DNA from 3 places in the Acidovorax sp. GW821-FHT10E04 genome. Region 3 is predicted to be linked to each of the others. Evidence: predicted binding sites of a transcription regulator. Region 3 holds the regulator's gene; each other region holds the start of a gene.

Region 1 (10,533 bases), on a different contig from region 3:
CTGGGTCTGGCTGGTGAATGATGCCGCCAGCGTGCCGGCCGAGCTCGCGCCCGCCCTGCAGAAGGCGACGGTGCTGCGGGTGGACGGCGCCGCGCTGGGCGCCTGGCTGGCCCCCGCCGAAGGCCATCGGTCCGCCGAGCACCTGTATGTCGTGGACCCGATGGGCAACTGGATGATGCGGTTTCCTGCGGCGATGGACACGGCCGGCGCGGCCAAGGCCAAGCGGGATCTTGAACGCCTGTTGCGCGCGTCGTCTTCCTGGGATGAAGCCGGACGCCCCGGAAAGCCGTGATGGACGCCCAGCCGCTCTACGATCTGGCGCCCATCGCCCGGCTCATGCTGCTGGGCGTGCTGATAGCGCTCGGCCCCCTGGCCTGGGTCGGTCTGCGCAACCGTGGCAGCTCTCCCATGCGGCGCCTGCAGGCGCTGACCGTGCTCACCCTGTTCCTGACCTTCGACCTGGTGCTGTTCGGCGCCTTCACGCGCCTGACCGATTCGGGCCTGGGCTGTCCTGACTGGCCCGGCTGCTACGGCAGCGCCAGCCCCGTGGGCGCGCACACCGAGATCTCCGCCGCCCAGCAGGCCATGCCCACCGGCCCCGTGACCCATGGCAAGGCCTGGGTCGAGATGATCCACCGCTACCTGGCCACCGGCGTGGGCGTGCTCATCATCGTGCTCACCGTGTCGGCCTGGGTGCAGCACCGCAAGGCCCGCCGCGACGGGGGCGAGGGGCCTCCCGTCAGCCCGTGGTGGCCCACCTTCACGCTGTTCTGGGTCTGCCTGCAGGGGGCCTTTGGCGCCTTGACGGTGACGATGAAGCTGTTTCCAGCCATCGTCACGCTGCACCTCATCGGGGGGCTGGTGCTGCTGGCGCTGCTGTGCGTGCAGGCGGTTCGCCATACCCACCGCGCCCAGGGCCGCACGCCCGTGCGCCTCTCGACGGGGCTGCGCTGGGGCCTGGTCGCCACCAGCGTGCTCGTGGCCCTGCAAGTGGTGCTGGGCGGATGGGTCAGCACCAACTACGCGGTGCTGGCGTGCACCACCTTTCCCACCTGCCAGGGGAGCTGGTGGCCCGAGATGGACTTTGGCCAGGGTTTCCAGGTCTGGCGCGCGCTGGGCATGCTGCAGGATGGCAGCCACATCAGCTTCGCGGGCCTCACGGCCATCCACTATGCGCACCGGTTGATGGCCTATGCAGTGCTCGCAGCGTTGGGCATCGTGTGGTGGGGCCTTCGGCGGGCGCACGTGTTGCCCGCCCAGTGCCGCTGGCTGGCGGGGCTTGCGCTGCTGCAGCTGGCCACGGGCCTGTCCAACGTGGTTCTGGACTGGCCGCTGGTGGCCGCCGTGCTGCACACCGGCGGCGCCGCGGCGCTGGTGGTGGTATTGACCTGGGCCCTGGTGTCCAGCCGCGCGGCATCCGCGCCCCAAGAGTTTTCCGCGCCATCGGGCGCATCGAGAGTGTCCGCATGAGTGCTGCTGCCCCCGCCGTTGTTTCCCCGCCCTCGCGCCTGTCGCAGTTCTATGCGCTGACCAAGCCCCGTGTGGTCCAGCTCATCGTCTTTTGTGCACTCATCGGCATGGTGCTGGCCGTGCCTGGGCTTCCTTCCGCACCGCAGCTGGGGCTGATGGCCCTGGCCTGCGCGGGCGTGTGGCTGGTGGCCGGCGCGGCAGCCGCTTTCAACTGCATCGTGGAGCAGGGCATCGACGCCAAGATGAAGCGCACCGCCTGGCGCCCCACGGCCAAGGGAGAACTGTCCAACGCGCAGACGCTGCTGTTCTCGGCCGTGCTGTGCGCGGCGGGGTCCGCGCTGCTGTATTTCTGGGTGAACCCGCTCACGATGTGGCTCACGTTCGCCACCTTCGTGGGCTATGCGGTCGTCTACACGGTGATCCTCAAGCCCCTCACGCCGCAAAACATCGTGATTGGCGGCGCGTCCGGCGCCATGCCCCCCGTGCTGGGCTGGGCGGCCATGACGAACGATGTGGGACCGGAAGCGCTCATCCTGTTCCTCATCATCTTCCTGTGGACGCCTCCCCACTTCTGGGCGCTGGCCCTGTACCGGGTGGAGGACTACCGCAAGTCCGGCCTGCCCATGCTGCCGGTGACGCATGGCAACGAGTTCACCCGCCTGCAGGTATTCCTGTACACCCTGATCCTGTTCGCGGGCTGCCTGATGCCCTTCGTCTACGGCATGAGTTCGTGGATCTACCTGGCCGCCGCCGTGGTGCTGAGCGCAGGCTTTTGCGGCTACGGCTTCGCGCTGTGGCGCAACTACTCGGACGCGCTGGCGCGCAAGACCTTCCGCTTTTCCCTCATTCACCTGAGCGCTCTGTTTGCAGCCCTCCTGGTGGACCATTACGTGCTGTGAACCCGACCATGCCCATGCTCAAAAGAAGTGCTCTTAAAACGATAGCTTTTGCCGCTTTGTCCATAAGCGCTGCGGGCATTTTCAGTGCCTGTTCCGAGAAAAAGGCAGAGTTTCGCGGCGTGGACATCACCGGCGCGGACTATGCCCGCGACATCCCCTTGACCGACCACAACGGCCAGGCGCGCCACATCAAGGACTTCGCGGGCAAGGTGGTGGTGGTCTTCTTCGGCTTCACGCAATGTCCCGACGTGTGTCCCACTTCCATGCAGGAGCTGGCCGAGGTCAAGAAGATGCTGGGCAAGGACGGCGACCGCCTGCAGGGCATCTTCGTGACGGTGGATCCCGAGCGCGACACGCCGGAGGTGCTCAAGGCCTACATGGCCAACTTCGACCCCAGCTTCCTGGCGCTGTACGGCTCGCCCGAGCAGCTGGCAGCCGTCGCCAAGGACTTCAAGATCTACTACAAGAAGGTCGACGGCAAGACACCCACCAGCTACACCATGGACCATTCGGCGGGCAGCTATGTCTATGACCCGGCAGGGCGCTTGCGCGTCTACAACCGCTATGGCAGCGGAGCGCAGGCCCTGGCGTCCGACGTGAAGGCGCTGCTGGCGGAAGCAGGCTGACCGGATGTGCCGCCGGGCGCTGCTGGCGCCTGCTCCGGCTTTTTGTCGTGGATTTGCCTCACGCCGGGGGGCAGGAACGCGACATACGTCACATTCGCGGCAAGTTGCAGGCCCTGGTCGGGGCCATCTGGATGCCAATGCCCGCGTGATTCTCTAGAGTGGCCCCAGGGCCTGTGCCGCCGCTGGCGGATGGCTCCATGCGATGCGCCTTGCCCCCGTGCGCGGCAAGGTGCTCTGGTGACATCCATTTTTCAAAGGAATCTGGCATCGATGCGCTTGTACGTAGACGCCACCCGGCGCAACCGCCTGCCATTGTGGCGGGGCGGCGGGGACGGGCCTGGCCGGGCCCGACGCGATGAAGGATGAAGAAGGACCTGGGGTGATGGCCGCGGCACCCCTTTCACCGGCCGACGAGGGCGCGCTGATCCTGGCCGCCACGAACGCGGCCCCCGATGGCATCCTGCTGGTGGACCGCGGCGGCCGCATCGTCATGGCCAACGCGGCCATGGAGTCCATCTCCGGCTATGCGGCCGATGAGCTGTGCGGCAGCCCCGTCAGCCTCCTGCTGCAGCCCGCCTTGCGGGAAGCGCATGGACGCCATCTGGACAGCTACTTCCAGTCGCCGTCGCGCCGGCCCATGGGGATGGGGCGGGATCTGTGGATCGCCCGCAAGGACGGCCGGTCCGTGCCGGTGGATATCGCCCTGGGCTACACCGACGCGCAGGGCGGCACGGCCGTGGCCTTCGTGCGCGACATCTCGGAGGTGCGCAGGCTGCAGGCCCAGATGCACTTCCAGGCCACGCACGACACCCTGACCGGCCTGGTCAACCGCTGGCAGTTCGGCCAGCGGCTGGAGCAGGCCATTGCCGAAGCGGCGCTTGGCGGCCATTCCTTTGCGCTGCTGGTGCTGGACCTGGACGACTTCAAGGCCGTCAACGACGGCTATGGACACGCCGCGGGGGACCGGGTGCTTGTGGAAGTGGCGCGCAGGCTCAAGAGTGTCCTGCGCGGCGACGATACGCTGGCACGGCTGGGCGGGGACGAATTCACCGTGCTGCTGCCGCAGATCGCGCAGGTCCGCGACGTGGAACAGGTGGCCGCCCAGGTCCTCGCGGCGCTGTGCCAGCCCTTTCAGATGCATGGCTTTGAACTCGATTTCGGCGCGAGCCTGGGAATTGCCGTGTACCCGCGGGACGCGCAGGATGCGCCCACTCTCATGCGCTATGCCGACATGGCGATGTACCACGCCAAGGAGTCCGGCCGCGCGAACTACGCGTTCTACGAGCCGCCGCTGGGCGCCCGCATGGCGGAGAAGCTGCAACTGCACGAGCGCCTCAAGCTGGCCCTGGCCTACGGCGGGCTCCATCTGCACTACCAGCCGCAGGTGGAGGTGGGCAGCGGCCGCATCCAGGCGGTGGAGGCGTTGCTGCGGTGGACCGATCCCCAGCTGGGCGAGGTTCCCCCGGCCCGTTTCATTCCCGTGGCGGAGGCGACGGGCCTGATCCTTGCCGTGGGTGCGTGGGTGATCGGCACGGCGTGCCAGCAGATCGCCGAATGGGACCGGGCGGGCCTGCCGCTGCGCGTGGCGATCAACCTGTCCGCGCAGCAGCTGCGCCAGACCGACCTGGTGGAGCAGATCGAACGCAGCCTGGCCCTTCATGGCGCGCGGCCCGACCTGCTGGAGATCGAGGTGACCGAATCCGAGGCCATGGCGGACCCCGCGCAGGCCCGCGATGTGCTGTGCCGCCTGCAGGCGCTGGGCGTGTGCATCGCCCTGGACGACTTCGGCACGGGCCATTCATCCCTGGCGTACCTGAAGCACTTGCCGGTCTCCCGGATCAAGATCGATCGCGAGTTCATCCACCCTCTGCTGCACAGCAACGGCGATGCGGTCCTCGTGCAGGCCATCATCGTGCTGGCCAAGACACTGGGCTTGCACGTCGTGGCCGAAGGGGTCGAAACTGCGGAACAGCTGGGCCTGCTGGCGCAGTACGGCTGCGATGCCTACCAGGGGTGGCTGTACTCCCGGGCGGTGGCGCCAGCCCACGTCGCGCAGCTTCTGCTGGCGCAACGGGCGAGCGAGGATTCCGCCGTTCTGTAAGGGCTGCGCGCGCGGAGGCTAGGTGCCGGCTTGTTGCGCCGGGCCGCCCGCCAGCCCGATCAGGACATCGCGCTGGATTTCACAGTGCCAGCGGTCGCGGCGCACCAGCCCATGGCGCAGCGCGAGCTGGCGCAGCGTGCGCGCAATGGTTTCCCGGGTGGTGGAGAGAAGATCGGCCAGCACCTGGTGGCTGGGCAGCCGCACCAGGGAGCTGCGCTGCAGGTTGGCCAGCTGGAGCAGGGTGGCCGCCAGCTGCCCCGTCACCCCACGGATGCGGGCGATGCGTGCCCAGTCGGCCAGGCGGGCGTTCGTGTGGGCGTAGCTTTGCGCAAGCCCCCGCAGCAACTCGGAATCCAGCAGCCCCTGCTGGAGGACCGCTTCCACGGGCACCTCGCAGATGCGCCCCGCGGTCAGCGCCCGGCAGGACACGGCGGCCGGTTCCTGCACGAGCGCCGTCGAGCCCAGGGGCTGCCCGGCGCCGAACAGGCCGATCGGCCGCTCCACGCCGTCCTCGCCGCTGCACAGCACCACGACGATGCCGGTCTTGACGATCTTGAACGTCTTCTGCCCCGATTGCCCCTGCCGCAACAGCAGCTCGCCCTTGCGCACCGGACGCTCCACCAGAAGGGGCTTCCAGCCAGCGCGCCGTTTTTCGTCTTGCCGGCCCAGCAGGCACTGCTGCTGTCCTGCGCAGAGGCAGCACCCGCCACCGGAAGGCAGGGATGGGGTGGTACGGCGATGGGGCATGCGGGCGTGGGGTTCCGGGGCGGCAGGGCCCGGAACAAAAAACCCGGGCAGGATCCATGGACCTTACCCGGGTTCATGGCGCGCTGCAACAAAATGTATGCCGCCCGCCGATGGCCTGTGGGACTCTACTCCGCCTTGATCCCGCGCATCGCAATCACGCCGCCCAGCAGGCTGGTGTCGGCCTTGATGCGGTTGGCCAGCCCCTCGGGCGAGGTGCCTGCCACCTGCCATCCCTGCTGAAAGAGCTTGTTGCGCATGTCTTCGCTGCGGGCGATCTCGCTGATCACGGCGGCCAGCTTGGCCTGCAGTGGCTTGGGCATCGTGGCCGGCGCGGCAAACGCATTCCAGATTTCCAGGTTGAAGCCCCGGATACCGGCTTCCGACAGGCTCGGGATGTCGGGTGCCAGCGGGCTGCGGCCCGCCGAGGTGACGCCGATGGCGCGCAGCTTGCCGGCGCGCACCTGGGCCTGGGCGAGCGCCGGGGGCAGCAGCGCCATCTGCAGCTGGCCGCCCAGCATGGCATTGGCGACTTGCGGGTAGCCCGGATACGGGACGTGCACGGGGTTGATGTTGCTGCGCGACTTCAGCAGCTCGGTGCCGATGTGGCCCACGGTGCCCACGCCTGGTGTGCCATAGCTCCATTTGTCGCCGCCGTTGCGCGCCGCCACGAAGAAGTCGCGCGCGTCGCTGTTGGCGGGTACGCCCGGCTGCGTGACGGGCGCGGTCAGCACCAGGGGCGACGTGCCGATGAGGCTGAGCGGCGCCAGGTCCTTGAGCGGATCGTAGGGCACGGCAGGGTTGATCATCTTGGCGATGGTCATGTTGCCGTTGATCATCAGGCCGATGGTGTGGTCATCACGCGCCTTGGCCACCGCGTCGGCGCCGATGTTGCCGCCTGCCCCCACCTTGTTTTCCACGATCACCGGCTGGCCCAGGGCCTTGGACAGGGGTTCCGAGAAAGCGCGCGCGGTGAGGTCGGGCGAGGTGCCGGCCGGAAAGCCCACGATGATCTTCAGCGGCTTGTTCGGCCAGGCCTGCGCGGCCGCGGCGGGGGCCGAAGGCCTGGCGGTGTTCTGGGCGAGTGCCCAGGGGGATGCGGCGGCCAGGGCGATCAGCAGCGATGCGCGGCGGGAAACGGGGCGTGACATGGGGTGGGTCTCCTCCAAAAAAAGTTCGGGGCCATAACGACAAGGGGCCCCAGAACTGGGGCCCCTCGAGGCAACTTCTGCAGAAGCGGGATATTAACGCGCCCCCGCGGGCATTCAGGCGTACTCGGCCAGCGCCTTCTTCATCTTCTTCATGGCGGCCACCTCGATCTGGCGGATGCGCTCGGCGCTCACGCCATAGACCGCGGCCAGTTCATGCAGCGTCATGCCGCCCGTGCCGTCGTCGTTGACCTTGAGCCAGCGCTCTTCCACGATGCGGCGGCTGCGCGCGTCCAGGCTGTCCAGCGCCGTGGCGATGCCATCGGTGGCGAGCGCATCGCGCTGGCGTGATTCGATCATGGCGGTGGGCTCATGCGAGGCATCGGCTAGGAAGGCAATGGGGCCAAACGCCTGTTCGCCATCGTCCGAAGGTGCAGGGTCGAGCAGCACGTCACCACCGGACATGCGGGTTTCCATCTCGATGACTTCTTCACGCTTCACGTTGAGCTGCGCGGCCACGGTGTCGATTTCCTGCTCGGACAGCGTGTCCCGGTGCGTCGCGGCATCCGCGGCGGAAGCATCGGCCTTGAAACCCTGCTTCATCGAGCGCAGGTTGAAGAACAGCTTGCGCTGGGCCTTGGTCGTCGCGACCTTGACCATGCGCCAGTTCTTCAGGATGTATTCGTGGATCTCGGCCTTGATCCAGTGCATGGCATAGCTCACGAGGCGCACGCCCTGGTCGGGGTCGAAACGCTTCACGGCCTTCATCAGGCCGACGTTGCCTTCCTGGATCAGGTCGCCATGCGGCAGGCCGTAGCCCAGGTACTGGCGCGCAATCGACACCACGAGGCGCAGGTGCGACATCACCAGCCGTCCGGCGGCGTCCAGGTCGTTGTGGTCCTTGAGCTGGCGTGCGTACGTCTGCTCTTCTTCGTGGGTGAGCAGCGGCAGGCGGTTGACAGCGGAAATGTAGGCATCCAGATTGCCCAGCGGGGGCACCAGCGCCCAGGGGTTGGTGGGCGCCAAAGTCGTCGTCGCGGTTCCAGATTGAATGTTCATTCCGGGAATCCTTTCCTCTAAGCCATGATGTTAGCACTCTCTATGAGTGAGTGCTAAGCCCGGAGTTCCCCTCCGGTTGTTCGGGGTGGGAGGCACCTTTCTCGACGGTCGTGGTTGCCGATTTCTGTCACATCGACAGTAATGGTGGCGTCAATCCCCCTGGGCTTGCGATGAACCCAGTCCAGGAATGTCAAGGACCGCCAAAACCCGCGCCTGCCCGTACTGAGGAGCAGGTGAAGGTGAACAACCTTTTTGGTCTTTCATGAGGTGGATGTGCGGATGACTTCGGCGAGCGGTCGAGACTATTGGAGCAGCCCGTAGCCCAGTTGGAGCTTTCGTTTGCGCACCGGTTCCTCATTGATCGTGAAACGGCCGAAGTAACGGTCGCTCCATGTTCTATGAGAGACGAGATCAAAGGCGCTATCAAACGCCATATCATGTATGCATGCGGGATTGGGCGACCAAAAATTGGTGATATCTGCCGCAAGGGTATTGCTGCGGTAATAGCGAGCCTGGGCTTCGTTCGTGGGTAGATCATTCGCCGCATGGCTTTCGAGGTACATCACCCCGTGGCAAAGGGATCGAACAATTCCAAGTGCCTTCACCATATCTGGTAAATGGTACAGGACACCGAGAAAAAGTACGTGATCAAATGTCCCTAGCTCTTTGACATTAAGGTCATAGACATTGGCACGGTGGTATTGGAAATCTCGCCCCGAGATTTCTTCCATCACTCCAAATCCATGGGCATCTTTGCTCCGATAGTCAATGGCGACAACTTCAGCACCCAGTCTGTGAGCTGCGAGAGAGAAAAATCCGTCTGAAGGGCCGATGTCAAGTACCCGCTGACCTCGAAGATCTGGGGGGAAGGAAATGTCATTGAGCAGAAAACGTGGATCATAGGTTCCAGGTGTGAAAAGACCTGGATAGATTTCAAAAGCATGATGCCAGTGCTTCACAGAAGCGACCAGTTGCTTCGCTTTTTCAATATTCAAAATTTACTCCCGTAAAATGCCACAAGTCACCAGATTAATTAGGTAAAAATTTTCGGTCATGTGCTTGTTTGAAGCTTGTCTGCTCAATTCATTTCTCACAAAGATAGCGGGGTATTGCGGTCTTGTGCGCAAAAGGATCGATGAGGTCCTTTGAGTAGGTTCCGGAAATAAGCCTCTGCGGGGGAAGAAAATTAGAGCGAAAAAAACGACTGAAGCTTGCCAGGTGTTCCCCGCGTGAAGTGAGCCGTAGGCAATTTGTTTCATCAATAAAAACGGTGCCAGACTGCATTTGCTCGGTAATCCGAACATCCATCAGGCGGTGCTCGCGAAAATACTCTTCACGAAAAACCAAATCCAGGTGTTGATGTTGAATGCCACCACCACGCTGTTGGAGTTTTTCAAGAATATAAAATGACAGTGAGCGATCAATGACTGTTGGGAATGTCAAGGCCATTGCATAGCCTATCAGTGCGCAGATTGAAATATTCTGTGCCTTCTCGAGTGAGCTGAATTGGCTGGAAAATGGTAGTGCCAATATAATTGCGGCATAAACCAGAAGGGCCAAGCAACAAGCCCAGATTGCGGCATATAGCACGACATCAACTTTGATCGAGTGAATGTAAAGCCAATAAGTAATCACTGCGATCACTATATACAGTAAAACCCCCGACATTGACAGAATGAATCGACGCATCAGACTGGGAGTTGCTGCGGAAAAGAAGGCTGGGTACCTTTGGCAATTGAACCTGGATCGGCCATCGATTGGGGGAGACCGTATTCCTGTTGGTGGAACACCGGGGGGATATCGTCAATTGTCTCGACCGGTATCTTGGACGATTTTTCGAATTGGATGAGAGCCTTTAAAGGCCCGTGGTGTTTTGCCAGATGTGAGGCAATATTTAACGACGCGGCAGCCGCACATGCTGCAATGAAGATTGCGGTCGCCGTTGCAACCCCTAGCGAGAAGTTTCCTTGATCCAGTCCGACGATGAACGTGCCGAAGGCTAGGCCGCATCCTATCGCCAGCCCCCCGAATACAGCCGTGGCCACGGCGAGTCGGCGCCTTGCCACGATTGCAAAGACCGAGAACGAGGCAATGCCATGCTGCACCAGTCGCGGGAGATTCATCTTGGAGCGGCCCGCGTATCTGTGTCCACGATCCACGCGGATGCGTTGTACCCGCAGCTCCGACACGAGCACTGTTGCGGCAATGTGCCTCGCCAGCGTGGGCATGGTGCAGAGCCGTTTGACAGCGGATCCGCGCAGCAGCATGAAGTTGCCGAAGTTCATGCGCCTGCCTGTCAAACAGAGGAAAAGGACTTTGTAGCCCACATAAAGAAGTCGGAAGAGCCTTCCTTCGTTGCGGCTGCCCCTTGACGCGACGGCGACATCAGACGCGTCTTCTAGCCCTGCAATCAACCTCTCGATGGCTTCGGGCAGATCTTCTCCGTCAGAGTCCATGATCACCACCAATTGATCATCGTGTATATG
Region 2 (10,533 bases), 240 kb from region 3:
TCGACCGCGTGGAAGACGCGCTGCCTCTGGCCGAGGCCTTGCTGGCCGGTGGCGTGAAGGTGCTGGAGGTGACGCTGCGCACCGCCGCCGGCCTGCCCGCCATCGCCGCCATCGCGCGCCAGTTGCCCGAAGCGGTGGTGGGCGTGGGCACGGTGCTCAACGCCGACGATGCGCGGCGCGCCAGCGAGGCCGGGGCGCGTTTTGCCGTGAGCCCTGGCTACACGTCCGAGGTGGGCAGCGCCTGCAAGGGGCTCAACCTGCCACTGCTGCCGGGCGTGGCCACGTCCAGCGAGATCATGGCGGCCTTGGCGGACGGGTTTTCGTTCCTCAAGCTGTTCCCGGCGGAGGCCGCGGGCGGCATCCCGCTGCTCAAGTCCTGGGCCAGCCCGTTCGGCCAGGTGAGCTTCTGCCCCACGGGGGGCATCACCCAGGCCACCGCGTCCAACTACCTGGCGCTGCCCAACGTCCGCTGCGTGGGCGGCTCGTGGCTGACGCCCGCCGACGCCGTGCGTGCGGGCGACTGGGCGCGCATCACGCAGCTGGCGCGCGACACGCATGCGTTGCGCAAGGCCGCGTGAGCACCAGGATTCATGCTCAAATAGGCCGTCAGCGCTTATCCGGCAAGCGCTGCAAGCTATAAAAAAAGAAGCAAAATTTGCCCTGTGGCCCGGCTGCCGGGCGTGGGGCCGCCGATGGGGTGGTGGGACGTGTGGACTGGATGCCCTGTGCGCCCCTATCATGGCGCGGGGCTTGGCCCTGCCACAACGGCTTCACGTTTCAAAGAGAGGGAGTTCTGTATGGATTTTGTTTCGGCTGTCAAAAGCTGCCTGACGCAGTACGCGGGTTTCTCGGGTCGCGCCGTGCGCTCCGAGTTCTGGTGGTTCTTTCTGTTCCAGGTCGCGGTGATGGTGGTCGCCAGCTTCCTGGGCGACGTGATCTCCGGCATCGTCTCCCTCGCGCTGGTGCTGCCCGGGCTGGCCGTGGGCGCGCGCCGCCTGCATGACATCGGCCGCTCGGGCTGGTGGCAGTTGCTGACCCTGACCGGCATCGGTGTGCTGGTGCTGATCTACTGGTGGGTGCAGCCCAGCGAGGGCTGATCCCGCCCCAGGCAGGCCCGCCTGGCCTGCAACCCGCGAAGCCCGCTTGCCTTACGGCCGGCGGGCTTTTTTGTTGGGGCCGCGCTTGTGGGCATATGGGCATCGCCCTGGTTTTTCTGGAGGGAGTCCGCCGCCCGGATCGTGAATAAAAGTGGCCTTTGCGCTTGATATACAAGCGTGAGCTGCTATTAAATTTGATGAATTCAGGAAAAAATCGGGGGCCAAGGATGTTGTCGTTGTACGACATCCCGCGCCGGATCCGTCCAGGAGGCTGCTTTGATTTTTAAAATGGTAATCATTCTTACTTCCATTCTGAAAAATCATGGCAATCCAACATCGGCAGACGGCGGTCTGCATGGGCATCGCGCTGGCCTTCGGTTTGGCCCCCACCTGGGCGGCGGCACAGGGCGCGGCGGCCACGCTGTCCGAGGTGCGCGTCGACGCCAGCGCGGAGAAGGAGACGGCTACCGGCCCGGTGGTGGGCTACCGCGCGCGCAATGCAGCCACCGCCACCAAGACCGACACGCCGCTGTCGGAAACCCCGCAGTCCGTCACCGTGGTCACCCGCGACCAGCTGGTGGACCAGGGGGCCACCACCTTCCAGGAGGCGCTGCTGTACGCGGCGGGCGTGCGCAGCGACGCCTACGGCCTTGACAGCCGTTCCGACAGCGTGCGCGTGCGCGGCAGCTCGCCAGACACCTACCTCGACGGACTGCGCCAGAACTACAACTGGTACACCAGCAGCACCCCCGCCGAGCCGTACACGCTGGAGCGCCTCGAGGTGCTGCGCGGCCCTTCGGGCATGCTGTTCGGCGCAGGCACGGTGGCCGGCGTGGTCAACATGGTGAGCAAGCGCCCCCTGCAAGAGGCGCAGCGCGAGGTGGGCGTGCAGATCGGCAGTTGGAACCGCAAGCAGCTGCAGGCCGACCTGACCGGCCCGCTCACCCAGGACGGCGAATGGTCGTACCGCCTGGTGGCCGTGGCGCGCGATGCGGACACGCAGACCGATTACGTGCAGAACGACCGGCGCCTGATCGCGCCCTCGCTTGCCTGGCGGCCCAATGCCGCCACGTCGCTCACCCTGCAGGCCCATTGGCAGCAGGACCGCACGGGCAGCACGGCGCAGTTCCTGCCCTGGTCGGGCACGCTGCTGCCCAACCCCAATGGCATGCTGCCCATCAACCGCTTCATCGGCGAGCCCGGCGACTACTACGACAGCGACCGCGAATCCATCGGCTACCTGTTCGAGCACCGTTTCAACGATGCCTGGACGGTGCGCCAGAACCTGCGCCTGGCGCGCAACGAGAACCGCGGTGGTTACCACTACGCCGATTTCTTCACGGTCCCCGGCGGGTTCGGCTGGGACCCCGTGAACCAGCGCCTGACGGGCCGCATCTACGGCAAGAACATCACGCGCACGCGCATGGCCGCGGTCGACACCCACCTGCAGGGCAACCTCACCACCGGCGCGCTGAGCCACCAGCTGCTGCTGGGCGTGGACTGGAACCGGCAGACCGAGAACAAGAACGAGGCGGACGATGCCTACAACACGCCCATCGACGCCTATGCGCCGGTGTACGGCCACCGCCTGAACCCCACGCTCATCGCCAGGCCCGAGAACGTGCAGCGCCAAAGCGGCCTGTATGTGCAGGACCAGATGAAGTGGGGCCCGTGGATCTTCATCGCCGGCCTGCGCCACGACCGCGCCGTGAACGGCCTGGCGGGCCAGACGGATGACCGCACGAGCGACACCACCAAGCGCCTGGGCGTGATGTACCAGCTGGCCGGGGGCTGGACGCCCTACATCAGCTACGCAGAGTCCTTCAGCCCCGTGAGCGGCACCAACGCCTATGGCCAGCGCTTCAAGCCGCTGCAGGGCGAGCAGATCGAGGTGGGGGTGAAGTACGCGCCCGCGGGCAGCTCCACGCAATTCACGGCGGCGGTGTACGACCTCAAGGAAAAGAACCAGAAGGTGGCCGACCCGACCAACCCCGACAACTCGCTGCAGGTGGGCCAGACCCGCAACAAGGGCCTGGAGCTGGAGTACAAGGCCCGCGTGGCCACGGCCTTCGACCTGACGGCCCATTACAACTACACGGACGTCGATCCCCTGCTGGAAGGGCTTCCCCGCCACCAGGCCGCCGTGTGGGGCGTGTATCGCTTTTCCATCGGCGGTGTGCGCGGCTTCTCGGCGGGCGCGGGCTACCGCTGGCTGTCGTCGTTCCGCGACGGCACCGGCCCCGAGGTTCCGTCCGCCGGGGTGGTCGATGCGCTGCTGGCCTACGACACCCAGGACTGGCGCTATGCCCTCAACATCAGCAACCTCGCCGACAAGAAGTACATGAGCACCTGCCTGTCGCGCGGTGACTGCTGGTGGGCCACGCGCCGCAACGTGGTGCTGAGCGCGACGTATAGGTTTTAACCCCCCTGAGCCGCTTCGCGTCTTCCCCGAGGGGGACGCCGCCCATGCGGCGGGGCGGCCCTTGCACGGCGGCACTGGCACGGGACAGTGCCCATGCGAAGGCCGGGCCCTTTGCTCTGGGTTGGCGCGGTGCAGTGAATCGCGATACAAATGTCGAAAGAGCGGCCCGTGCCACGACGTGCTTCACGTGGTCCAAGTAAAAAACCCCGCAGGTCTTGCGACCTGCGGGGTTTTTTGTGGGCTACCGGGCAGAACCTGGGTTCCACCCGGAGCGGCCGGCCATTACATGCCCATGCCGCCCATGCCACCCATGCCGCCCATGTCGGGCATGCCGCCGCCGGCACCGGCCTCGTCCTTGGGTGCTTCTGCAACCATGGCTTCGGTCGTCAGCAGCAGCGACGCCACGGAGGCAGCGTTCTGCAGGGCCGTGCGGGTGACCTTCGTGGGGTCCAGAATGCCCAGCTCGAGCATGTCGCCGTACGTGTCGTTCGAAGCGTTGAAGCCGTAGTTGCCCTTGCCGGCCAACACAGCGTTCACCACCACCGAGGCTTCGCCGCCGGCGTTGTTCACGATTTCGCGCAGGGGCGCTTCGATGGCCTTGAGCACCAGCTTGATACCGGCTTCCTGGTCAGCGTTGTCACCCTTGATCGAGTCACCCACGGCTTGCTTGGCACGCAGCAGGGCCACGCCACCACCGGCCACAACGCCTTCTTCCACAGCTGCGCGCGTTGCGTGCAGCGCGTCTTCCACGCGGGCCTTCTTTTCCTTCATTTCGACTTCGGTGGCAGCGCCGACCTTGATCACGGCCACGCCGCCAGCCAGCTTGGCCACGCGTTCTTGCAGCTTTTCGCGGTCGTAGTCGGACGTGGCTTCCTCGATCTGCACGCGCACTTGCTTGACGCGGGCTTCGATGTCACCCGCAGCACCGGCGCCGTCGATGATGATGGTGTTTTCCTTGCCCACTTCGATGCGCTTGGCCTGGCCCAGGTCGGCCAGGGTCACCTTCTCGAGGGTCAGGCCCACTTCTTCAGCGATGACCTTGCCGCCCGTCAGGATGGCGATGTCTTCCAGCATGGCCTTGCGGCGGTCGCCGAAGCCAGGTGCCTTCACAGCCACGACCTTCAGGATGCCGCGGATCGTGTTCACGACCAAGGTAGCCAGGGCTTCGCCTTCGACTTCTTCGGCAATGATCAGCAGCGGACGGCCGGCCTTGGCCACTTGCTCCAGCGTGGGCAGCAGGTCGCGGATGTTGCTGATCTTCTTGTCGAACAGCAGCACGAAGGGGTTGTCCAGAATGGCGGATTGCTTTTCTGGGTTGTTGATGAAGTAGGGCGACAGGTAGCCGCGGTCGAATTGCATGCCTTCCACGACGTCCAGTTCGGAGTCGAGGGACTTGCCGTCTTCCACGGTGATCACGCCTTCCTTGCCGACCTTGTCCATGGCGTCAGCGATCAGCTTGCCGATGGTTTCGTCGGAGTTGGCGGAGATCGAGCCCACCTGGGCGATTTCCTTGGAGGTGGTCGTGGGCTTGGAAGCCTTCTTCAGCTCGGCGACCAGGGCCGTCACGGCCTTGTCGATACCGCGCTTGAGGTCCATCGGGTTGATCCCAGCGGCCACGTACTTGAAACCTTCGCGCACGATGGCTTGTGCCAGCACGGTCGCGGTGGTGGTGCCGTCACCAGCGTTGTCGCTGGTCTTGGAGGCCACTTCCTTCACGAGCTGGGCGCCCATGTTCTGCAGCTTGTCCTTGAGTTCGATTTCCTTGGCCACGGACACACCGTCCTTGGTCACGGTAGGGGCGCCGAACGAGCGCTCCAGCACCACGTTGCGGCCCTTGGGGCCCAGGGTCACCTTGACCGCGTTGGCCAGGATGTTCACGCCTTCAACCATGCGTGCGCGGGCTTCGCCGCCGAAAACTACGTCTTTTGCTGCCATGTTTGGCTCCTACAAGATTTGAATCAAAAATGCTTCTAGCGCTTATTGGTAAAGCGCTGGCAGCTATGAAAAAGTGAGTAAACCGAAGGAGAAAGGATTACTTCTCGACGACTGCGAACAGGTCGTCTTCCTTCATGACCAGCAGTTCGTCGCCCTTGACCTTGACGGTCTGGCCCGAGTACTTGCCGAACAGAACGCGGTCGCCGACCTTCACGTTCAGGGCGATCAGTTCGCCCTTGTCGTTCTTCTTGCCGGGGCCAACGGCCAGCACTTCACCTTGATCGGGCTTTTCAGCGGCGTTGTCAGGGATCACGATGCCGGAGGCGGTCGTGGTTTCGCTTTCGATACGCTTGACGATCACGCGATCGTGCAGAGGGCGAAGGTTCATTGCATTGCTCCTGTTTTCAGTGAAAAAAAGCTGACTTACCAGCACCCGGGGGACCAGGCGCTGCGAAATTTCCGGCAGGCGGTGCGGTGTTAGCACTCGTCTGTGGTGAGTGCTAATGATACGGGCATTTGTGGCGGTTTCAAGACGCCGCGCACATTTCGGCTGTCAACGAAGACCGGCAGGTCGCTCGTAGAGTTCGGGCTGTCCCGAATCACCGCATCCGCAATTGCGGGCCTCATCACTGACTCTTCGCTGCCTCCGGACAAAGTGAAGGCCTGGATACGAGCCCAGCCAGAGGAAATGCTGTCATAACTGCCCAGTCTCATCCTCGCAGAGCTGAGAGCCAAAGACCTGCTGCGCTCCGATTCGGTGGGCGAAGTGGTTTTGTCAGTCCAGGAGGCCCGCTTCTTGGCCGACAGCGGACGTTCGGAATAGGCTTTGCGAACGACAGCAAACGCTGCACAGCCGTCGTTTGCGTTCGTCCTCGCAAGTATTAGCGGGCTCGGGCCGGAACGTGCTATCAAGATCTTTCTGTGCTAGCAGATGCTTCAAGTTGCATGCTGTGAACGCGCTTGTCGCTGAAAAAAAGGGCACCCGAAGGCGCCCTGAAACTTGGAGACAACCGTTGTGAAGTGCGCTCAGAACCGGTGGCGCACCCCCACTGCAAAGCTGGTGCCCTGTGCGCTGATCACCGAGGGCGGTGCAGGCAGCGTGCGGGTCTGGGTGCTGTCGCGCATCACCATGGCATACAGGTCCGTGCGCTTGGACAGGAAGTAGTCATACCCCAGGGTGAACACCTTGCGCTCCACATTGCCGCCCGCCACCGTGGCGGGCACGGGGCCCACGGTGTCGCTGGTGCGGCGCACCGCGTAGCCCGCCAGCACGCGGCCCGCGCCCACGGGCACGGCAGCGCTCACATCCCACACGCGGTATGCCACGTTGAGCGGTGCAGCGGCCGTGCCCCGGTTGTCGATGCGGCCCAGGTGGGCAAACAGCTTGACCACCTCGAAGTCGTACGACGCGGCCAGCTGCCAGGCGCGTGTGTCGTTGGGTGAGGTGCCGTCGGCAAAAGTGCCGGGGTTCTTCTTCACGCTCTGCCACGCCAGCGATGCGGCCCAGGGGCCCTTGGCGTAGGCCAGGCGCGCAGCGCTGTTGCCGCCGCCTTGGCCTTCGGAGATGGCGTGCGCCACCGAGGCATTGAAGCCCGCGACGTTGGGGCTGTCATACACCACCGAGTTGGCCCATGCCGTGCCACCTGTGAGCGGGCTGCCGATGAAGGTGACCAGGTTCAGCGGCCCGAGCACGGTGGAGTCGCCGAACGCGTTGGAGGTGATGGAGCTCAGGAACAGCAACGACGTGACATTGCCCAGCCGCACCCGGCCCCAGTCGCGGTGCGACACGCCCACCCAGGCGGCGCGCGAGAACACGGGGTCGGCCGCCACGTTCACGGGCGCAGGCAAGGCGTCGCTGCGGCCGGTGGCGCCCGAGTCGTTGCGCACAAAGGACGATAGCTCAAACTGTGCCGACAGCCCGCCGCCCAGGTCTTCGGTGCCGCGCACGCCCCAGTGGCTGGTGGACATGCCGCCACCGTCGAGCTTGGTCACGGCGCGGTCCTGCGCATTGATGCCGGCAGCGGGACCCGCAAAGCGGCCCACAACGGCATCGACCAGACCATACAGCTGCAGGCCGGGGCCTGATGCGGGTTGGGCCTGCGCGGCGAGCGTGGCGGCAGACAGGACTGCTGCGGTGCCCAGGCTGCGCGCCCAGGGCTGACGGGCCCCAGGGTGGGAGGGGTGGGGCGTGGGGGATGTGCGAGGTTTCATGGTGTCTTTCGATGGGTAGGGGGCAAGCGAAGGGCGAACCGGCCCACGGCGCAGCCAGGGCTGTTCCGAAGAGGCAGTTCAACGGGGGAAAGGTGTCAGCGCGTTATGTGCGCTCGGGTCGTGGCGGCTAGGGTGCGCCGGTCTGGCGTGCCGACGCCGTGGGTGGGGCGGCAGCGCAGGGCCCCAGCCACCTGGGGTAGCGGTGGGCAGAGGCCATAAAAATGGGCGTGGCTGTGCCTGGCATGCGGCGCTCGCGCGGCAGTGCTGGTGATCGGGGCGGGGTGTCAGCGGTTCGGCGTCAGTGCACTGCGCCTTCACAGGCGCCGCGCATGCCTTGCGCAATAAAACGCACCAGCAGCGGCCCAGCCGTGGCCTCGTCGCCGGGCTGGTTCTGGCCGTACGAAAGGCGCTCGATGCGCTGGTCGTTCACGTGGTGCAGCAGCGCGCCCAGCGCAAACTGGTAGCACCACGCGGCCTGGCTGCGCGTGGCCTGGGGCAGGGCGGCTGCAATGGCGTCGATGAACGCATGGGCCAGCGGGTCGAACAGCTCGCGGATGATGGGCTCGTCTTCTTCCAGGTGGTCGTTCATGCCGCGTGACAAAAGGCGCAGAAAGTGGTGGCCTGCGGGCTGGCTGGCCACTTCCAGCACGGGCAGCACAAAGGCTTTCACGATCTCTTCCAGCAACTGGCCGGGCGGTGCCTTCTGCTGGGCATCGGCCAGCGACTTGAGCCGCACGTCGATGTAGCCCGCATGCGCGCGGAAGATGGCGTGGTACAGCGACAGTTTGGGGCCGTAGTAATAGCCCACCAGTGCCAGCGGCACGCCAGCCTCGTCGGCAATGTCGCGGATCGAGACGCCGTGAAAGCCGCGCGTGGCAAACAGCCGCTCGGCCGCCTGCAGGATGTTGGCCTGGCGGTTGGGGGCCAGCGCTTCTTCGCTAGTGGCGCTGGGGGCGGCAGCGCGCTTGCGCGCCGGTAGTGGTGCTTTGGCCGCCAAGGCTGTGTGCGCTGCAGCCGCTGCTTTTTTGGAGGGGGTGGATTTGGGCATAGGCTGGTTTATACGTTTGTATAAATTCATTGAACACTCGTACAAACCCTGGTGATTCTGCGTTTGTACGTTCGTATAATTTTTTCATGCCGCCCGCTGCAGGCCCTGTCGCACAGGGCTTGCGGGGCTTGTGCTGCATACCCACCCATACCTACCGGAGACAGACAACATGATCACCCGCCGCCGCTTCACCCAGCTCTCTGCCGCCCTGTTGCCCACCCTGGGCGTTGCTCCCGCTGCCTGGGCGCAGGCCGGCAAGGACGCCATGCCCGACATGGCGCGCATCATCTCGGGATTTCCCGCCGGGGGCACGGCCGACGCGCTGGCCCGCCGGGTGGGTGACCGCATGCGAGGACAGTACGCCGGTGCCGTGATGGTGGACAACAAGCCCGGCGCAGGCGGGCAGATCGGCATCCTCAACCTGCGCGACAGCCCGGCCGACGGCACCAGCCTGCTCATCACCCCGTCGTCCATGCTGTCCATCTACCCCTACACCTACCCCAAGCTGCGCTACACGCTCGATGACGTGGCGCCCGTGTCGTTGGGCGCCATGTTCGACCACGGCCTGGCGGTGGGCCCCGGCGTGCCTGACAGTGTGCGAACGCTGGCCGACTTTCTTGCGTGGCTGCAGGCCAACCCCAACAACGCCAACTACGGCAGCCCCGGCGCAGGCTCCATGCCGCACATGGTGGGCGTGCTGCTGGGCCAGTTCAGCAAGATCGACATGCGCCACATCGCCTACCGGGGCACGGTGCCCGGCATGCAAGACCTGCTGGGCGGGCAGATCCCCGCGTTCTGGGGGCCCATTGGCGACTACCTGCAGCACAGCAAGGGCGGCAAATTGCGCGTGCTGGCCATTGCAGGTGCCAAGCGCTCGCCGTTTCTGCCGCAGGTGCCTACGCTGACGGAGCTGGGTTACCCCCTCAAGGTCAGCGAGTGGTATGGCTTCTTCCTGCCCGGCAAGGCGTCTGCCGATACCGTCAAGCGCGCGTCGCAAGCGCTACAAAGCGCGCTGGTTCACCCAGAGGTCGTGGACTATGGCAAGCAGTACGGCCTGGAGGTCCGGTCTTCGACCGCAGCCCAACTGGCGCAGATGCTCAAGGCCGATGCCGACCAGTGGCGCGGCCTCATCAAGCAGACCGGCTTCACGGCCGAATCCTGATCGCCTTGTTTCGACCTTTCCACCCGACCCCGCCATGACCACCACGCTCGCCACACCTGCGCGCCGCATCGTCGATATCTCGATGCACCTTGAAAACGATGTTGTCTCCGACCCCCCAGGCCTGGGCCCGCGCATCAATTACATCGATCACCAGATGAGCTTTGCGGACCTGGCGCAGTTCTTCCCGGGTCTTCAGAAGGAAGACCTGCCTGACGGCGAGTCGTGGGCGGTGGAGGATGTGCAGCTCAACACCCACAACGGCACCCACCTGGACGCGCCGTACCACTTCGCGTCCACCATGGACGGCGGCCAGCGCGCGCTGTCCATCGACGAGGTGGATCTGAACTGGTGCTTTCAGCCCGGCGTGAAACTGGACTTTCGCCACCTGCCTGACGGCTACGTGGTGCAGGCCGCCGATGTAGAGGCCGAACTCGCCCGCATCGGCCACACGGTGCAACCGTTGCAGATCGTGGTGGTCAACACCCGCGCGGGCAGCGCCTACGGCACGCCCGGCTACACGCGGGCGGGCTGCGGCATGGGCTACGAGGCCACCATGTACCTGCTGGAGCGCGGCGTGCGCCTGACTGGCACCGACGCCTGGAGCTGGGACGCCCCCTTTGCCTACACCGCGCAGCGCTATGCAGAAAGCGGCGACGCA
Region 3 (10,533 bases):
GGGGCCCCGAAGTGGCGAATAGCCACGCGCCAAAGGCTCGGGGGTTGGGGTATGGGGCGACAGGCCCCATGGTGGACCGTTGTGCGTCCCGTGCCCTGTGCCACGGTCCACAGTCGCTAGATTGGGCAAGCGAAGCAGCGGCCCCGCAGACGCAAGCGAAGCGTGGCGGCGGGGCCGCGCGCAGCGCGGCCTAGATTTATCCAATAAACACTTTGGAACATGACCGACTACCGGCCTTTGATGTTGTGGCAGTGGCCTGATGGTCGATGCACTTGGCCGCATCTGGTTTGGAGATTTCCGCACCGCGAGGGCGGTCGGTTGGTAGCGCTCACCGGGGAGTGGTGGGACTAGAAAAAGGTGAACCCGGCATAGGCGGCAACCTATCCGGGTTCGTGGTCACAACATAGATTGGGGTATGCCGTGGCAGTACGGATTCTAGAGAACTTCGATGGGTCGCGCTATGCGGTCATGAGCTACGGCTCGGGGCGGTTTAAGGTCAAGGCTCACGACTTGGGCAATGGGCACATGGAGGTGTCCGGTGTTGAGCGTGTGGACTGGAAAGAACTCGAATGGACCTCCGGCCAAATTCAAGATCACTTGGACATGCTGGCTGAAGCTGAGGAAGAAGATACCGACAAGCGTGCGAGGGCGCTGGCCATTGCGGCCAACAGGGCGAAAACGCGGGTTCGCAAGCTCTGTAAGGCGATGGGTGCGGACACGCTTATGACCCTCACGTACAAAGCCAATCAGACGGATCAGGATCTGTGCAAAAGGCACCTAAAGGAGTTTGTCCGCAGGGTGCGTCGAGTCATCCCCGATTTCCGTGCCGTGTGCGGTTTTGAAGAACAAAAGCGCGGTGCGTGGCATGTGCACATGGCAACGGTGAAGCTGCCTTCTAGCCTCAAGGCAAGCAACGGCGTTTTGGTGAAGTCCTTCAACGTCCTGCGGGCCATCTGGAGGTCAGTCACAAAGGAGCATGGCGGTAATGTCGATGTATCGGCCCGCAAACGGCATAGCCAGCGCTCTGCGGCACGCATTGCGGCCTACCTCTCAAAGTACATCACAAAGGCTTTCGAGGATGGGGAGAAGTGGTCGAACCGCTGGACCAAATTCGGCGATGTGACTTTGCCCGCGCCCATTGATCTGGGTGAGTTCGAGAGCATCGGTGATGCCATGAAAAACGCAGCGCTGTGCTACCTCTCGGGTCGTGTGGACACCATGCACATGAGCCGGTGGGGGGACTGGTTCTATTTCGCGTTTGAGGGCGGTCCAGACAGTGGGGGGCACCATGACCCTGTCTGCTGAAAAACAGAGTGCCGTTACCGGTAACACCTCTGCCGTACGTGTGGCTGACCATCGGTCCCGCCATGTGCGTCTGGATGTGTCCGTAAATTTACCGATTGGTAAAACACTGGACGATTTAGCCTGTCAGTACGGCTGTAGTAAAGCGGTCGTGGTGCGGTCCCTTTTGAGGTTTGCGCTTACAAACCGGGACTGGCGTTCGCAAGGTCTTATCTGGGGGGATTGAATGGCTTTAATCGGTTATGCGCGTGTGTCCACGCAGGATCAGGATACGGCTCTGCAGCGCGATGCTTTGTCGCTGCATGGGGTTCAACGTGTTTACGTTGAGTCTGGGTCTGGAGTAGGGCCCCGGCCCCAGTTGCAAGTTGCTCTCGGTTCTCTGGGCAGGGGTGATACGCTGGTCGTTTGGAAGCTGGATCGTGTGGCCCGTAGTTTGTCTGACTTGCTGGCGATTCAGTCTAGGCTTAGGGCTGGAGGAGCCATGATTCGGAGTCTCACTGAGCCTCTGGACACTACAAGTCCCTTCGGTGAGTTTACGTTTCAGGTTTTGGGCGCTGACGCACAGCTTGAGCGGTCCATGATCCGCGAACGTGTGATGGCTGGTCAGGCTGCCGCTCGTGCTCGGGGTAAGAGCTGGGGTAGGGCGCGTAGCATCAGCGATGCCGATGTGCTGTCCATCGTTGACATGTGGCGTTCAGGCGTCTATACGCAGGGGGAACTGGCCTCGATCTGGGGTGTTTCCGTCGCGTGTTTACGCGACACAATCCATAGATTCGAGGGCCGTGGCCGATGGGCTTCTCGTTCGTTACACCATTAAAATCATTCCATGCTCGATGACCGTGCCAAGTTGTTGCTCAAAGCGCTGGTCGAGCGCTATATCGCCGATGGCCAGCCCGTTGGATCGAGGACCTTGTCGCGCGCGTCGGGGCTCGATCTCTCGCCAGCCACCATCCGCAATGTCATGGCGGATCTGGAGGAACTGGGGCTGATTGCAAGCCCCCACACTTCGGCAGGCCGCATTCCCACGGCACGTGGCTACCGGCTCTTTGTAGACACCATGCTGACGGTGCAAAGGGATCCGCTGACACCTCCACAGCTTGCGCCGGAGCAGCCCCAGAAGGTGATTGCGAACGCGGCGCAGTTGTTGTCAAACCTCTCGCAGTTCGTCGGGGTGGTCATGGCGCCACGGCGCACTTCGGTATTTCGCCACATCGAATTCCTGAGGCTTTCCGAGCGCCGGTTTCTGGTCATCATCGTTTCTCCCGAGGGGGACGTTCAGAACCGCGTCATCTTCACCGAGGCGGACTACTCGCAATCGCAGCTCATTGAAGCCTCCAACTTCCTCAACGCGCACTACGCGGGGCTCGCGATGGAGCAGGTGCGCGAGCGCCTGAAGTCCGAAGTGGATGTGCTGCGCGGCGAGATCGCCTCCCTCATGCAGGCGGCCGTCAACGTGGGTTCCGAGGCCCTGTCGGAGGCGCAGGACGAGGTTGTTATTTCGGGCGAGCGCAACCTGCTGGCTGTCAGCGATTTTTCCAGCGACATGGGAAACCTGCGGCGGGCCTTCGATCTGTTCGAGCAAAAGACCCAGATACTGCGGTTGCTGGATATCTCCAGCCAGGCGGAAGGTGTGCGTATCTACATCGGCGGCGAAAGCCATGTGGTGCCATTTGAAGAGCTGTCCATTGTCAGTTCGCCGTACGAAGTGGACGGCAAGGTCGTGGGCACGCTGGGTGTGATCGGCCCTACGCGCATGCCCTATGACCGGATGATCCAGATCGTGGACATCACGTCCAAGCTCGTGTCCAACGCACTCAGCCATCGCAAGTAAAGCCCCTACAATACGGCGCTTGCCCCGTTGTATGGCGCTGGAGCATGGCTTGGGGCGTTAGCTCAGTTGGTTAGAGCAGAGGACTCATAATCCTTTGGTCGTTGGTTCAAGTCCAACACGCCCTACCACCCGTCGCTTGCACGGGCGATCATCGCGATTGCAGCCATTTTTCTTGTCGCAGTGCACTCCTTTTCTCTTTGGAGTCTCTGGAGTGCATTACAATCCTGGCTTGCGTTGAATTGAGTGTCTGATTGAGCTTGCCTTCAAGGCAGGAACAAGCAGAAAAATCTGATTTCAAGGGTCGCCAAGAAATCATGCTATAATTCAAAGCTTAGCGGCTGTAGCTCAGCTGGATAGAGTACTTGGCTACGAACCAAGGGGTCGTGGGTTCGATTCCTGCCAGCCGCACCAATGTTTAAAGCCTGCAATCGAAAGATTGCAGGCTTTTTCATTTGTCCAGAGCGCTTTGCGCTGATCGGGAGATGTGGCTATGAGCAAGGCTTTTACCAAAGAAACCGACGGTGGCGACGAAGATGAATTGGCGCTGCCTCCGCTGCCTGCGGGTGGCAAGAACTACATCACTCCCGCTGGCTATGCCCGCCTGCGGGATGAGCTGCTTGACCTGATCGACAACGAGCGTCCCAAGATCGTGGACGTCGTGCATTGGGCCGCCAGCAACGGCGATCGCTCCGAAAACGGCGACTACCTGTATGGCAAGAAGCGTTTGCGCGAAATCGACCGGCGCATCCGGTTCCTGACCCAGCGGCTGGAAATTGCTGAAGTGGTGGACCCCAGCCTTCACGCTGGAAGTGACCAGGTGTTTTTCGGGGCCACGGTGACCTATGTGGATGATGAGGCCGTGGAGCGCACCATCACCATCATGGGCATCGATGAGGCGGACAGCCACGAGTCGCAGGTGAGCTGGATTTCTCCGGTCGCCCGCGCATTGCTCAAGGCCCGTGTCGGTGATGAGGTGCAACTGCCCACGCCGGGCGGTGTCCGCAATCTGGAGGTGGTGGAGGTGAGATACCCGCCGCGAGCCGGGTAGCAGCCAACCGCGCAGCAACGCAGCCGAAGCCGAGTGGCTGGTGGGGCCTCCAGGCCAGCTGGATTTCCTACGCCTGTGGCGTGATCCTGGCGGCGCGAATGACTGCCTGGGTGCGGCGCAGGTTTTTCAGCGCCAGTTCCAGGTGTGCCTGGTCGCGCACGGCAACGATAAACCGCAGGTCGGTGGTGTCGAGCGCGGCCTCGTCATCCATGTCGACATGGGTGATATCCGCTTCTGAATTTGCCAGTTCCGCGGCCACGCGGGCCAGGACACCCTTGCCGTTGGTGACGGTGACCACGACCCCTGTTTCAAACATGCGGGTGGGCTCGTCGGACCAATCCACCGCGATGAAGCGTTCGCTGTCCTTGTGCTGCAGGCGCTTGGCCACCGTGCAGTGCACGTTGTGGACGACCAGCCCTTCGCCCCGGCCGAGATAGCCGACGATGCTGTCGCCGGGCACGGGCCTGCAGCAGGTGGCGTATTGCACCGACGCGTTTTCGCTGCCGTCGAGCGTGACGGCCCCCTGGGACAGCGTTTCATGCGAGGTATAGCGCTCGCGGGTCATGAGCAGCGCGTCGGGGCGGTGGCCATGCTCGGACATCAGCACCATGAGCCGTTTTGCGACGATGCTGGCGATGCGCTTGCCAAGGCCCAGGTCCGTCATCAGTTCGCTGCGGGTGCGGTTGCCGGTGAAGCGCAGCAGCTTCTCCCACATCGGCTGGGTTTCCGCGTCCAGCGGTGGCAGTTGTTCAAGGCCTTCGGCGCGGATGGCCTGTGTCAGCAGCTTTTCCCCCAGCCCTTCCGATTCGGTCTGCGCCAGGGTTTTCAGATAGTGCCGGATCTTGGAGCGCGCCCGGCCGGTGCGCACAAAGCCCAGCCAGGCCGGATTGGGGGTGGAGACGGGCGCGGTGATGATTTCCACCACGTCGCCGTTCTTGAGCTCGGTGCGCAGCGGCACCTGCTCGTTGTTGATCTTGGCGGCGGTGGTGCGGTCGCCCACGTTGCTGTGGATGGCGTAGGCAAAGTCCACCACCGTCGCGCCGCGGGGCAGGGCCATGATCTGGCTCTTGGGGGTGAACACGTACACGGCGTCGGGGAACAGGTCCACCTTCACGTGGTCCCAGAACTCGGCGGCATCGCGGGTTTCGTTCTGGATGTCGAGCAGCGATTGCAGCCATTTGGTGCCCAGGCGTTCGGCAGACGTGCCGTCGCCATCCTGTGCCTTGTACAGCCAATGCGCCGCCACGCCGGCCTCGGCGATCACGTGCATTTCGTCCGTGCGCATCTGGAACTCGATGTTCACGCCCGAAGGGCCGACAAGGGTGGTGTGCAGCGACTGGTAGCCGTTGAGCTTGGCGATCGCAATGTGGTCCTTGAACTTGCCGGGCACGGGCTTGTACATCTGGTGCAGCACGCCCAATGCGGTGTAGCAGTCCGTTACCGTGGGCACGATCACCCGGAAGCCGTAGATGTCCGTGACCTGGGCAAAGCTCAGGTGCTTGAGGTCCATCTTCTGGTAGATGGCGTACAAGGTCTTTTCCCGGCCGGCCAGGCGAACCTTCATGCCGATTTTCGAGAAGGCGGTATCCACCTCGGCCTGCACCTTCTGCACCAGGTCGCGCCGGCGGTTGCGCGATTTGTTGACGGCCTTGGACAGCGTGGCATACCGCCACGGATGCAGATGCCGGAATGCCAGGTCCTGCAATTCACGGTAGGTCTGGTTGAGCCCCAGGCGGTGGGCGATGGGGGCGTAGATCTCCAGCGTTTCGGATGAGATGCGGCCCCATTTGCTGCGCGGCATGTCGGACAGCGTGCGCATGTTGTGGGTGCGGTCCGCCAGCTTGATCAGGATGACCCGCACGTCGCGCGCCATCGCCAGCAGCATCTTGCGGAAGGACTCCGCCTGGTTTTCCTCGCGGGTGTTGAACTGCAGCTTGTCGAGCTTGGTCAGGCCGTCCACCAGCTCGGCCACGGGGGCCCCAAAGCGGTCGATCAGGTCGGCCTTGGTGACGCCGCAATCTTCCATGGCATCGTGGAGCAGGGCCGCCATCAGCGCCTGTGCATCGAGCTTCCAGGTGGCGCACTGGGCCGCCACGGCGATGGGGTGGGTGATGTAGGGCTCGCCGCTGTTGCGCAACTGGCCCAGATGGGCCTCGTCCGCGAACCGGTAGGCCTGGCGCACCTGCTCGATGCTGCCGGCGTCCAGGTAGTCCAGGCTGTCCGTCAGCGCGGCAAAGCTGGCCGCAGCGGCATTGGCGGCCGCTGCGGCTGCCGAAAGGGTGCCCGCCGTTGGCGATTCGCCAAACCGGGGCTGCGTTGCAGAAGGTGAGTTGAGCACCGCGTTCATGCCTTAAATGTAGCGCGGGAGCGCATCAGACGACTTCTGGGCAAAAAAAAGCACCGCTGCCGCGGTGCTCTTTAGGGACTTCGCCCGGGAAAATGCTCAACCAGGAACCTTCTTGAGCATTTCCAGGCCAACCTTGCCTTCGGCGATTTCGCGCAAGGCAGTCACGGCGGGCTTGTTGCGGCTTTCGATGCGGGGGGCGTGGCCTTGGCTCAGCATGCGGGCACGGTACGTGGCGGCCAACACGAGCTGGAAGCGGTTGGGGATCTTTTCCAGACAGTCTTCTACGGTGATGCGTGCCATCGGTTTACTCCGGATTCAGGTGATATTGAGCGACTGGAAGGTGTCAGCACGGGCGCGGCGCTGGGCGGCGTACTTGAGTCGCTGGGCGTGAACTACGGCTTTCAGGTCGAAAAGCGCGCGCTCAAACAACTCATTGATTATAACGAAGTCGAATTTGCTGACTTGCGCCATCTCGATGGCCGCGTTCTTGAGGCGGACTTCGATGACATCGGGAGAGTCTTCGCCCCGCCGTTCCAGGCGCGAGCGCAGTTCTTCCCAGCTGGGAGGCAGGATGAACACCAGGATGGCGTTGGCAAATGCCTGCTTGATCTGCAGGGCGCCCTGGAAATCGATCTCCAGGATCACGTCCGAGCCCTGGGCAATCCGCTCCTCGATGGCTTTCTTGGAGGTGCCGTAGCGGTTGCCGTGCACATGCGCCCACTCCACGAAGGCATTGCCCTCCACCATGGCGTCGAATTCGGACTGCGAGGCGAAGTAATAGTCGCGGCCGTGTTTTTCCTGGCCGCGTGGCGCGCGGGTGGTGTGGGAGATGGACAGGTGGACGTGGGAGTCCAGCTCCAGCAGGGCCTTGACGAGGCTGGATTTGCCAGCCCCGCTGGGGGCTGCAACTACGATGAGATTTCCGGGGTAGTCCATAGTTGATGTGCGCTGCGCGCTATCAAAAAATGAGTATTACTCGATATTTTGCACTTGCTCGCGCATCTGCTCGATCAGCACTTTCATGTCCACGCTGATGCGTGTGAGGTCAAGCGCGGCAGACTTGGAGCCCAGCGTATTGGCCTCGCGGTGCAGTTCCTGGATCAGGAAGTCCAGCCGCTTGCCCACTTCGCCGCCCTTCTTGAGCAGGCGTTCGATTTCGTCCAGGTGGGAGTCCAGCCGGGTGATTTCCTCGGCCACGTCGATACGGATGGCAAAGGCGGTGGCTTCTGTCAGGGCGCGGTCGCGGGCGGCCTCGGGCAGGGTGGCGCCATCGGTCAGGGCCATGGCCTCCTTCCAGCGCTCCATGAAGCGCAGCCGCTGCTGCTCGACCAACAGGGGCACCATGGGGACGGCCTGTTCCGCCAGGGCGCGCAGCTGCTTGACCCTGTCCAGAAGCATGGTGGCCAGGCGCTTGCCCTCCCGCTCGCGGGCGGCCATGAGCGCGGTCAGCGCTTCTTCCGCGAGGGCGGGCACGGCTTCGCTCCAGTCCTCGGAGCCCGACGGGGCGTTGGCGCACAGGCGCAGGGCATCGGCCACCGTGAGGGGGGCGGCAGTGGGCAGCCATGCCTTGACGGAGTCTTGCAGCGAGTTGAGCCGCTGCAGCAGCCGCGCGGGCGGATCCTGCAGGGTGTTGCTTTCCTCGTTCTCCAGGGCGGCCCGGACCTCGACCTTGCCCCGCTTGAGCCGGGCGGTCAGCAGGCTGCGCAGCGCGGGCTCCATGGCGCGCAGTTCATCGGGCAGGCGGAACGACAGGTCCAGGAAGCGGCTGTTGACCGACCGGATTTCCAGCCCCAGCCTGCGCGATTGGGACGCGCGGGCCTCGGTTTCTGCGCCAGTGGCGGACGCGCCGTGCTGTGCGCTGGCGTATCCGGTCATGCTGTAAACTGGCATTGGACTTTTTGATGGTTGCTTGCGATCCGGCGATTATCCGGGTTCCGCTCTACCCCCGAGTCATCTTCGCAAAATATGTCAAAAATCAAGCCGGCTCCCTTGCCGCCCGACACCGCCATTGGTGGATACCGCGTGGTTCGCAGGGTGTCCTCCGGGGGCTTTGGCGTGGTCTACCTCGCCACGGACAGCGAAGGACAGCAGGTCGCCATCAAGGAATACCTTCCGTCGTCCCTGGCGACGCGCGCGCCTGGCGAATTGCTGCCCAAGGTGCCGTCCGAGAAACTCTCGCTCTACCGCCTGGGGCTCAAGAGCTTTTTTGAAGAAGGGCGCTCGCTGGCCCAGATCTCGCACGCCTCCGTGGTGAGCGTGCTCAATTTCTTTCGCGAGAACGAAACCGTCTACATGGTGATGAACTACCTGGAGGGCGCGACCCTGCAGGACTTCATCATCACCGCGCGTGACCTCAAGACGCAGAAGGTGTTCCGCGAGTCGACCATCCGCTCTCTGTTCGACGAGGTGCTGCGCGGCCTGCGCATCGTGCACCAGCACAAGATGCTGCACCTCGACATCAAGCCGGCCAACATCTTCATCACCGACGACAACAAGGCCGTGATGATCGACTTCGGCGCCGCGCGCGAGGTGCTGTCCAAGGAGGGCAACTTCATCCGCCCCATGTACACGCCCGGCTTTGCCGCGCCCGAGATGTACCGGCGCGACTCGTCCATGGGCCCGTGGACCGACATCTATGCCATCGGTGCCTGCATCTACGCCTGCATGCAGGGCTTTCCTCCCAACGAGGCGCCCCAGCGCATCGAAAAAGACCGCCTGTCGCTGGCGCTGACCAAACTGCGCGGCGTGTACTCCGACAACCTCATCGAGGTGGTGGAGTGGTGCATGGCGCTGGACCCGCTGTCGCGCCCGCAGTCGGTGTTCGCGCTGCAAAAAGAGCTCAGCCGCGAGGGCGAGCGCCGCTACACCAAGCTCACGGTGGCCGAGAAGATGCGCCTGCAACTGGACACCCTGGTGTCCGACACCAAGAAGAACGTGCAAAAGGTGGGTGAAGCCACCGGTATCGGAGCCAAACCCAAATGAAAACGACCCACGCGAAGCGGGTTGGGGCGGGGCGCCTGTTCATTAACGATGCCGTGGTGCATCCTTGTTTGCGTGGGTCACTATGAAGTTCTCGGTTTTCCAGATCAGCCGCCGTGGCGGCCGCGAGAAGAACGAAGACCGCATGGGCTATTGCTACACGCGCGAATCGGGCCTGTTCGTGCTGGCCGACGGCATGGGCGGCCACCCCGAAGGTGAAGTGGCCGCGCAGATCGCGCTGCAGACCATCTCGGCGCTGTTCCAGCGCCAGGCCAAGCCCCAGCTCAAGGACGTGCAGGAATTTCTTTCGGGCGCACTGCTGGCCGCGCACCACCAGATCCTGCGCTATGCCACCGACAAGGGCATGCTCGACACGCCCCGCACCACGCTGGTGGCGGCCGTGCTGCAGGCTGGCACGGCCACCTGGATCCACTGCGGCGATTCGCGCCTGTACATGGTGCGCGACGGCGACCTGCTCACCCGCACGCGCGACCATTCGTACATGGAGCTGCGCAATTCGCCCCCGCCGGGGCTCGAGCGCATCAACCGCAATGTGCTGTTCACCTGCCTGGGCTCGCCGACCAAACCCATCTACGACATCACGGGCCCGGTGTACCTGGAGCAGGGCGACCGCATCCTGCTGTGCTCGGACGGCCTGTGGGGCACGCTCAGCGACGAGGAAATCGCCAAGCAGCTCGCCCGCAATGCGGTGTCGCACGCGGTGCCCGAGCTGGTGGAGGATGCCCTGCGCAAGGCGGGCGACAGCAGCGACAACGTCACGGTGGTGGCGATGGAATGGGAAACCCCCGACGCGTTCGAGTCCACCCAGGGCGTCTCGACAGACAGCATCAGCGACGACGTGTTTGCGTCCACCATCCAGGCGGGCCCGCTCGACGGGCTGGTGGATGACCTGGACGACGCCGCCATTGAGCGGTCCATCGCCGAAATCAACGAAGCCATACGCCGCTCTGCCGCCCGCAAGGCGTGAGTTCCCGGCCGGCCAGGCGCCGATGGATCTGGCGGCCT

Evidence for each region. The regulator HrcA, encoded in region 3, represses chaperone genes, less so after heat shock. The targets are predictions, from matches to a motif close to TTAGCACTCNNNNNNNNNGAGTGCTAA.
Region 1: the regulator HrcA is predicted to act here: its motif matches at 8,078-8,104, upstream of rpoH (RNA polymerase sigma factor RpoH).
Region 2: the regulator HrcA is predicted to act here: its motif matches at 5,932-5,958, upstream of AC07OC_RS19100 (co-chaperone GroES).

What each region holds. Positions count from the first base shown of each region.
Region 1 is NZ_JBWKMT010000005.1:475,385-485,917, forward strand. Features, by position in the region: gene AC07OC_RS18440 (redox-active disulfide-containing membrane protein) at 1-292, shown strand, start outside; gene AC07OC_RS18445 (COX15/CtaA family protein) at 292-1,470, shown strand; gene cyoE (heme o synthase) at 1,467-2,369, shown strand; gene AC07OC_RS18455 (SCO family protein) at 2,378-2,995, shown strand; gene AC07OC_RS18460 (putative bifunctional diguanylate cyclase/phosphodiesterase) at 3,378-5,096, shown strand; gene AC07OC_RS18465 (Crp/Fnr family transcriptional regulator) at 5,115-5,843, opposite strand; gene AC07OC_RS18470 (Bug family tripartite tricarboxylate transporter substrate binding protein) at 5,969-6,991, opposite strand; gene rpoH (RNA polymerase sigma factor RpoH) at 7,106-8,047, opposite strand; gene AC07OC_RS18480 (class I SAM-dependent methyltransferase) at 8,350-9,042, opposite strand; gene AC07OC_RS18485 (hypothetical protein) at 9,131-9,736, opposite strand; gene AC07OC_RS18490 (glycosyltransferase) at 9,736-10,533, opposite strand, start outside.
Region 2 is NZ_JBWKMT010000006.1:17,801-28,333, forward strand. Features, by position in the region: gene eda (bifunctional 4-hydroxy-2-oxoglutarate aldolase/2-dehydro-3-deoxy-phosphogluconate aldolase) at 1-578, shown strand, start outside; gene AC07OC_RS19085 (DUF805 domain-containing protein) at 798-1,097, shown strand; gene AC07OC_RS19090 (TonB-dependent siderophore receptor) at 1,420-3,519, shown strand; gene groL (chaperonin GroEL) at 3,802-5,454, opposite strand; gene AC07OC_RS19100 (co-chaperone GroES) at 5,552-5,842, opposite strand; gene AC07OC_RS19105 (porin) at 6,481-7,665, opposite strand; gene AC07OC_RS19110 (TetR/AcrR family transcriptional regulator) at 7,964-8,713, opposite strand; gene AC07OC_RS19115 (tripartite tricarboxylate transporter substrate-binding protein) at 8,883-9,875, shown strand; gene AC07OC_RS19120 (cyclase family protein) at 9,910-10,533, shown strand, end outside.
Region 3 is NZ_JBWKMT010000006.1:260,056-270,588, forward strand. Features, by position in the region: gene AC07OC_RS20255 (rolling circle replication-associated protein) at 469-1,305, shown strand; gene AC07OC_RS20260 (recombinase family protein) at 1,529-2,119, shown strand; gene hrcA (heat-inducible transcriptional repressor HrcA) at 2,129-3,133, shown strand; tRNA gene AC07OC_RS20270 (tRNA-Ile) at 3,185-3,261, shown strand; tRNA gene AC07OC_RS20275 (tRNA-Arg) at 3,468-3,544, shown strand; gene greB (transcription elongation factor GreB) at 3,624-4,181, shown strand; gene AC07OC_RS20285 (RelA/SpoT family protein) at 4,249-6,528, opposite strand; gene rpoZ (DNA-directed RNA polymerase subunit omega) at 6,625-6,828, opposite strand; gene gmk (guanylate kinase) at 6,844-7,464, opposite strand; gene AC07OC_RS20300 (YicC/YloC family endoribonuclease) at 7,501-8,403, opposite strand; gene AC07OC_RS20305 (serine/threonine protein kinase) at 8,494-9,510, shown strand; gene AC07OC_RS20310 (PP2C family protein-serine/threonine phosphatase) at 9,593-10,495, shown strand.